DNA from 2 places in the Clostridium sp. CM039 genome. Region 2 is predicted to be linked to the other one. Evidence: riboswitches for the same ligand, from Rfam matches in the RefSeq annotation. Region 2 holds a riboswitch; the other holds the start of a gene.
What was found. A riboswitch is a leader RNA that binds a small molecule or an ion and turns the genes downstream of it on or off. The one in region 2 is predicted to bind lysine.

Region 1: another riboswitch for lysine. It lies ahead of kal (3-aminobutyryl-CoA ammonia lyase); the one in region 2 lies ahead of ACWJJ2_RS16940 (ACT domain-containing protein).

Annotation. Positions count from the first base shown of each region.
Region 1 covers NZ_CM143649.1:2,432,062-2,436,469, forward strand. Annotated here, with positions in the region: gene atoD (acetate CoA-transferase subunit alpha) at 1-274, opposite strand, end outside; gene kce (3-keto-5-aminohexanoate cleavage enzyme) at 323-1,147, opposite strand; gene kal (3-aminobutyryl-CoA ammonia lyase) at 1,306-1,686, opposite strand; lysine riboswitch at 1,888-2,068, opposite strand; gene ACWJJ2_RS11500 (cysteine-rich small domain-containing protein) at 2,174-2,431, opposite strand; gene ACWJJ2_RS11505 (hypothetical protein) at 2,470-3,564, opposite strand; gene ACWJJ2_RS11510 (methyl-accepting chemotaxis protein) at 3,912-4,408, opposite strand, start outside.
Region 2 covers NZ_CM143649.1:3,614,886-3,619,293, forward strand. Annotated here, with positions in the region: gene ACWJJ2_RS16935 (glycoside hydrolase) at 1-1,918, shown strand, start outside; lysine riboswitch at 2,192-2,363, shown strand; gene ACWJJ2_RS16940 (ACT domain-containing protein) at 2,569-3,306, shown strand; gene rfbG (CDP-glucose 4,6-dehydratase) at 3,525-4,408, opposite strand, start outside.

The sequences.
Region 1 (4,408 bases), 1.2 Mb from region 2:
TTTTTCCTTCTGTCATAAGTCTTCCCGTTTCAGCATTTGTTCCTATATGAGAAGCCACAACTTTTTTAACTTGACCGTTTACTACAAGTCTTCCTATGCCCCTATCTACATAGCTTGTATCATTTGCTATTATAGTTAAGTTTTTTACATTTGTTTCTATTAATAGATCTATCATCTTTTCAGGTGTTCCACAGGCTAAAAATCCACCTATCATTATTGACATTCCATCTTTGAGTAATGGCCTAACTTGTTCTAAAGATACAACCTTATTCATTTATTTTACCTCCTCTTATTTATCTTGAAGATATAACAATTATCAGTTTTATATTTTGTTTAAACCCAATATCTCTCTTGCTTCTTGTGGAGTGGCAATTTCTCTGTTAAGTTCTTTCGCAAGTCTAACTACTTTTTCTACTAATTCTGCATTTGATTTAGCTGGTATACCTTTTTCAATATACACATTATCTTCAAATCCAACTCTTACATGACCACCCATTACAATAGTCACAGCTGCCATTTGAAATTCAAATCTACCAATACCTGATACAGTGTAAGTACTTCCCTCTGGCACGCTTCCTGCCATAAATACTAAATCTCTTGGCGAAGCAGTTATCCCACCATTTACACCCATAACAAAGTTAAAATGCATTGGTGTTTTTATAAAACCTTTCTTTTGAAGTCTTATTGCCATGTCTACCATGCCCTTATCAAAAACTTCAATTTCTGGTTTTACACCCATTTCAATCATCTTTTTACCAAATTCTTTAATAGTGTTTTCAGTATTTACGAATACATCATCTCCACCAAAATTACAAGTACCTGCATCTAAGGTTGCCATTTCTGGTCCTAAATCAACTGGTTGTAATCTTTCTGCATTACTCATTCCGACAGCTCCGCCTGTTGATGGTTGAACAATTGCATCCGGACATCTTTCTTTAATAGCTTCAATGCAAGCTCTAAATCTTTCCCTGTCTTGAGTAGGTGTTCCATCATCTTTCCTTACGTGTAAATGAATGATGCTAGCTCCTGCTTTATAAGCTTTTTCCGCTTCTATTGCCACTTCCTCAACAGTATAGGGTACATTTGGATTATGTTCTTTTGTAACTTCCGCTCCAGATATAGCTGCAGTAATTATTAATTTTTCCATGTGCTACCTCCTTATAGTGCTTCGTGGTGCAAAAATAATTACTATCTACCATAATATTTATGATAAGTTATGTATATTATGATAATTTTGCACAAACTTATTTAGCAACTAAAATATTAACCACTAGGTGAAAAAGTTTACATTAATTCTCTTGCATATTATTTTCTTTGGTTTTCTTTTAGAACTACGCAAGTTCCGCTTGCCTTACAAACTATTATTGGTTCTTCTAATACATCACAAGCTGAATCATTTATATCTGGTCTTGGTACTATAACTTTTCTTGCTTCGAAAATCATTTTTCTTGATGAATTCCCTACCTTCACTATTTCTCCAACAGCTTCTATATAGTCACCTGCATAAACTGGTGCTAAAAATTCTACAGCATCGTATGCTTTGAATAATCCTTCATCACCATCGTTCATAATTAAAAGTTCTGTAGCTACATCCCCAAATAATTGAAGCATTCTTGCTCCATCTACTAAATTTCCACCGTAATGTGCATCATGTGCACTCATTCTTAACCTTATTAAAGACTTCATTTTATTTTCCTCCTCGTTTATTGTAGTTATTCATTTTGTAATTTTTAGGAATTTTGTAAAAAACAACAAATCTGTGTTGTGTATCTTTTAGAAAATGCCTTATGTTAATTTATTTTGAAATAAAAAAAGGCACTGATTTTTCAGCGCCTTAATTAACCAAAGTACTAGGTCTATTAATGCAATGAAAAAACATCTTTTCATTACATAAATAGCTCTCCATAAGAACTCTTATGGCAGTGATAGAAATACTACTTTCTATCCCCAAGAATAAATTGAAGAACCAAAATATTCTTTCGGCAAACAAATACTTCATTTTTGACATTGGATGTTCATATCCTTATCATTCAAAAATTACCTCTTTATCTGCACCTCTATTTATGTGAAACTATTAAATTTTATTTTTAACTCTTACTTAATTATAATACGTAAACGTTTCAAATGCAATGTTTTTTTAAAATTATACTTTTTTAGTAAAAAATACTTTTTCTTAGTTATTATTTCTTTTTGCTTTGTTTACTTCCACTATCTTGCTTACTATATACTCATATCCATTTTCAGAATGTGGAATCATGCAAATTGAGCAATCTTTAACACCACTTACGAATTTCCCATTTCCACCACACTCCTCTAGAAAATATAGTGGACAATAGCAAAATAGACAATTAAATTTTTCATCATCTTTAACTTGATGGCATGGGAAATATTCGCAATCTTTATTTTTAAAAAATTTATAGTTATTATTCATTTTTAACCCTCCTTTAATTTCTAGGTTAGTTCCGAATTCTAAAAAGTTACCACATTATATATATCTATATCTTCTAATATTGTTTGCTCTAAAATAGATTCTTCGGGGAATTGCTTGTTCAAAATTTGTTTAAATTTTTTAAGTTGCGCAGCAGAAAGTTCTGCTTGCTTTGGCAAATTATTTTTTTCCTTAATAATATTGCCTGCTTCTAATTTATATATAAATTTGTCCCCTATAATATTTATATTATTTTTATCATCAAATTTTAAATCTCCAGTTATGTCACTATTTATGCTTGTCTTCTTTAAATCACTTATTGATTTTCCATCATTATTAATTTTAGCTACATTAATATAAGCACTTACTTCACCATTCGAATTCTTTGAATCTGAAAGCCAACTTCTAAAGGCAAGCATTTTACCATCTTTAGATATCACTCCATCATATATTTCTTCCTTATCCTCTATACTTTCAAAAATTTTATTACCATTAATATATAAATTGGCCCTAGGTTTTGGAAATATATGAGGTGTAACGCTATAAAGGATGCTTTTTTTATTTATAATAATATCTCTTATGGTACCAACGCATGATATTAACTCCAATTTGTTTTTTATGTTATATATTGCATAACCTGAAGCTGACGGATTAATATGACCCGTAATCAAAATGTTTTCATTATCTATCCACTTGAGTTCAATAATTTGTTGAACGTCTTTATTATTTATATCAATCTCTGTTGATTTTTCAGTTTTAATATCATAAACAATTATATGTGGGGGATTTATTTCTTTTTCTTCATTAAAAGATCTAAATACTATTTTTGTTTTATCTGGAGAAAGTTGTAATAGATCTTTTGAATTTGAATTATCCCCTAAAGATTTAATCTGTTCATTTATTTCATCATAAAGATAAACATTATTATTCTTCTCGAATGCTATCTTTGTTAGCTTTGCATTTTGATCCTTACTTTTAATTTCAGCATCTTTACTAGATATAGTCTCTATATTTTTACTCGAATTTCTATTGATTTTATTTAAATAAGCCCTCAGTGTCAATATGCTTAGCGATAAACACATCGCTACAATGAGTAACTTTAATTTTTTTTTCGTTATTTTTTTATGGCCAGTCATAATTTTGCTCCTCATTTAAATTCATAATAATTATTATTTTAAATCATTGAAACTTAGATTATTATACTCCACTTATATTAGTGTATCAACTGGATTCTTTTGTGTTTTACACTGTTATTTATATGTTTACAATTTAAAAATATACAATGTTTATTTTATCTTTTAATTATGAATTTTTTGTAAATATTAACATTGGTTTATCCGTTCAAAAGTAATAAAGGGCATTAGTTTAAATTTAAACTAACGCCCTTTATTACTTTTGAAATTATTTTCGCATTTGTTATAGATACTTTCCATAAATTCTACATTCCGATTTAAATCGGTATCTACCTTCATTTTTAGATTTATTATTTTTTCATTTGATCATTACTGCTAAATATGTTCTTTACCCATGTTAAAAAGCCCTTCTTTTCTTCTTTTATCTCTACAACTTTTTTATCTTCTTTAGTTGCCACAGTCTTTACTTTTATCCCATCAGTTTTCATAACAAATTTAACTTTACCATCCATCTTATCACCTACACCTGAAAATGTACCATAATTATTAGATATTTTTACAAGTTCATCTTTCACATCAATAATATCTCGCACATCTCCCATTTTGCTGTCAATTTCGCCACTTATCTTTTGAATACCCTCTTTATCAAATTTTTTCATATTTTTATCTAATTCTTTATTTCCATTTGCTAATTTATTGGCACCTTCTTTTAATTTTCCTGACCCTACAGAAAGTTCACCCACCGCTGAATTTAGTTTACTTGATCCTTGTGTTAATGGTTTTATCCCATCATTATTTAATTTTGTTAAACCATCTGCCACGCTTTGAGATCCTACCACTAATTTAT
Region 2 (4,408 bases):
TTCAGAAGGCAAATATATACCAAGCAACGATAAATATTGGAAAATATATTTAAGCAATAATAGTTATTTACCATTAGAATCATTTTCTATGCAATTTTTTGCTTTGAATAAGCAAAAATATTCTATTTTATACGTAATAGAAAATGTGTTCAATAATGAAATAACTTTTAATTCGAAAGATAAAATTAAATTTTCATTTAATCATGAGTTTCCTAAAATCAATAAAAATAAAGAATATTCATTTAGAATATATGTAACAGAAAAAGACCCTGTTAATATTGCAAAAACATATAAGAATTATATTGTTGAAAAAGGAAAATTCACCACTTTAAAAAGTAAAGAAAAAACAAATAAAAACATTGCTAAACTTTATGGTGCACCCCATATGTATTTTTGGGATAAATCTGTAATCTCAAAAGAAAATGTGAAATGGGGTGCATTTAGAAATAATACATCAAACGAAACTATTAGTTGGGTAAAAGAATTATTAAAAACAAAAATAGATGGTGGAAAAGAAATGCTAGATGTTTTTGAGCAAGTAAAAACTCAAGATTATGTTGACGATTATCAAAAGAAAACAATAGTGAGTGCATTAAATCAGGTATTATTATTAAAAGATTTTTACAATCTTAAAGTGTTTAAGAATCTTGATAAAGAAACTGAAAAATTAGTAAAGAAAGGCGTTAATAATTTAAATCAATTAGAACTTATAGATTTAAATAAAAAGTTACTAAAATCTCAAATGCCAAATGATTTTGATCCAATAGAGAATTGGGCAAATTCCAATACTGTAGATTTATTAAAAGATATAAATGCCGCTGGTATAAAAAATGCGTGGATAGGCGTCGATGATTGGATACAAGGTTCTATAAATCCTAAATTAGTTGAAAAAGCCAATAATATGGGCTATTTAATAGGTACCTATGATTCTTATCACTCTATTCATAAGCCTGGAGAAGAAAAATGGGTTACGGCTGCTTTTAAAGATAAATCTTTATATGAAAATGCTACTGTTACAAATAGAAAGGGTGAAAAATTAGAAGGTTTTAAGGGGGTAGGAAGAAAACTTAATCCTACTCTGTCCATGCCAGCAGTGAAAGAAAGAGTAGAAAGTATTTTAAATACAGGCGTAAAATATAATTCTTGGTTTATTGACTGCGATGCTTTTGGAGAGGTTTTTGATGATTACTCACCGAAGCACATAACAACACAACAAGAAGATATGAATGCAAGACTTAAAAGAATGGCATTTATAAGAGATAATAAAAATATGGTTATAGGTTCTGAAGGTGGTAATGATTTTGCAAGCCAAACTATAGCTTTTGCTCATGGTATTGAAACACCCTCATTTTCTTGGCTGGATCCTGATATGAATAAAAACAAAGATAGTAAATATTATTTTGGAACATATTACTCTCCAAATGGCGGAGTTCCTAATCGTTTTTCGAAGCAAGTTCCTCTAAAAGATTTATATAAACATATATTTATTGATCAAACTTACTCTCTTCCTCTTTTTAAATTAGTTTACAACGACTCAGTTATAACTACTTATCACTGGGACTGGTCAACGCTTAAAATAAAGGATGAAGTAGGAAATAGAATGTTAAACGAAATTCTATATAATACTCCACCGTTATACCATATAGATAAATATGAATGGAATAATTATAAAGATTTAATAGCATCACACAATAAAATTTGGGCTCCATTTCACAAAAAAGCTGTAACTAAGGAAATGACGGATTTTAAAATACTTTCACCAGACAAACTTGTACAAATGAGTAAATTTGGCAAGGACTTAAAAGTAGTTGCAAATTTCTCTAACAAAGATTTTAAATATAATACTGATGTTGTAAAAGCTAAATCTTTAATAATATATGATGGTAAAAATAAGATACCATATATGCCTAAGAAATAGTTTTAACGACATTTCAGAAGGAAAGTCTCCCACTTCTATAAGTAGGAGTTACTTGCCCTAATAAATAGAAAACTTCAGTGGTGGGATAACAATTGAGAATTTTTATCTACTCCAGAGGTCTACAAAGGGGTAAATCTCCTTCTGAAGTCGTCAATTCATCTTCTTCAAAGCTGTTCAGCTCCGCAGGAGATGATTTAACAAAAACATCTATAATTAATGATTGTACTTATAAATATACTGTGATAATATAAAAACTAATTAAAAAAATAAACTACCTAGGGTAGAGGTGCTGTATCTAAGAGTACTTGTTCGGAGCTTACAGGCTAAGATGAATAAGAAAAGGAGCTATGGCCGAAGAAAATGTATTTGGTGAAATTGTTTTCTGAGATTACATATAATATGTGTAAAATTGTCACTGATTTTTCAGTGGTGAGCTACAAGGTACACGAAGTTTGTATAAAAACATGTATTTTATGCAGCAAAGGTGTTCCTTTGCTGTATTTATTTTTTTTGGAACAATATATAAGAGTTCTAAATCTCACAAAAGGTGATAAATAGCACCGAAGGTGATAAACAGCACCGGAGGTGATAAACAGCACCGAAGGTGATAAACAGCACCAAAGGTGATAATTAATAGGAGTGATTTGATTATGGCAGTAGTTGTTCAAAAATATGGAGGTTCATCTGTAGGAACTACAGAGAAAATTAAAGGGATTGCACAAAGTATAGTAAAGAGGAAAAATGAAGATACAGATTTAGTTATAGTAGTATCTGCTATGGGGGACACTACAGATGATTTATTATCTCTATCAAAAGGCATAGGAGAAAAACCGGATAAGAGAGAACTGGATGCTTTATTATCAACAGGTGAAATAATTTCAAGCGCGCTTTTAGCTATGGCAATTAAGGAGGTAAAAAATATGAATATGGAAAATAAGCCAGTAACAGGAATAGCAACTAGTGATGAGGATGTTGCAGTAACACTTCAGCGTATACCTAAAGATGTGAATATATTGTCTACTATATTTGAAGCTATAGGAAGTAAAAGAATCAATATAGATATGATAAGTCAAACATCACCTATAGATGGAAAGGTAAGTGTATCATTTACTATACCTAAAGAAGGCTTAAAGGATAGTTTAGAAATTATAGATAACTTAATAGCAGATAATAAAGTTATAGTTGATGAAGAGATAACTAAATTTTCAGTGGTGGGGCTTGGCATGAAGACAACCTCTGGAGTAGCAGCTAGAATGTTTAGGGTTTTTAACAAAAACAATATTGAAATTAAAATGATTACTACATCAGAAATAAGAATTACTTGTGCTATTAAAACTGGAGATAAATTAAAGGCTATAAAGGTTGTTGCAGAGGAATTTAATCTATAAATATAACATGTTAGACGATAGTTAAGTATTAAACATAATTTACCTAAAGGCTCTTTAAAGTACGACCCTGATAATAATTTTTAAGAGAAGCCATTTTGGACTTCTCTTAAAAATTGTAATATTTTATAAATATTATCTGATTGGAAAGATTATTTATTCTTTTTTTAGAACCCTAAGTTTCACTCCATATTGATATTAATGCACCTAGAATGAGAGCTCTATCTACAATAATCATTAATTTGAGATTCGCATATATCAATCACCTTTTCATCCTTATATTTCCTATACCACTCTACAGTCTTTTCTATTGTCTCATCTATGCCCCACCTAGGCTTAAAATTTAAACAGAATCTAGCCTTGCTAATGTCAAGACTTAGTAAGCTTGCTTCATGGAATGAATCTCCCTTAAGGATTAAAGATTTCCAGCTTCCATTGCCCCACTCTTTGACAAGTCTTCTGACAACCTCCTGAACCGTAATGACATTTTGAGCTTCAGGTCCGAAGTTCCAAGCTCCAGAAAACTCCACATCTTTTTTTAATATTTTTGTTCCTAAAAGTAAATATCCGTATAATGGTTCAAGGACATGCTGCCAGGGTCTTACAGCACCTGGATTCCTAAGCAAAATCTCTTCATCATTTTCTAGTGCCCTGATGCAGTCTGGTATAATTCTATCGATGGCCCAATCTCCACCTCCAATTACATTACCTGCCCGTGCTGTTACAATTATTTTTTCATGATTTTTATACTCAGCTGTATTAAAAAAAGAATTTCTATATGAGGAAACCAAAAGTTCAACGCAACCCTTACTAGAACTGTACGGATCATAACCACCCATGGGATCTATTTCCCTGTAGCTGTACATCCATTCATTATTTTCGTAACATTTATCACTAGTGATAATAACTAAAGCTTTTGTTTCTTTACTGGCCCTCACCGCTTCCAATACATTTACAGTGCCCATAAAATTCACCTCATAGGTCTCTTTAGGGTTTTCATAGGAGTACCTAACGAGTGGTTGTGCTGCAAGATGAAAAACTATCTCTGGTTCATAGGTCATAAAAACTTCATTAAGATGTTTGCTATCTCTTATATCTCCTCTTA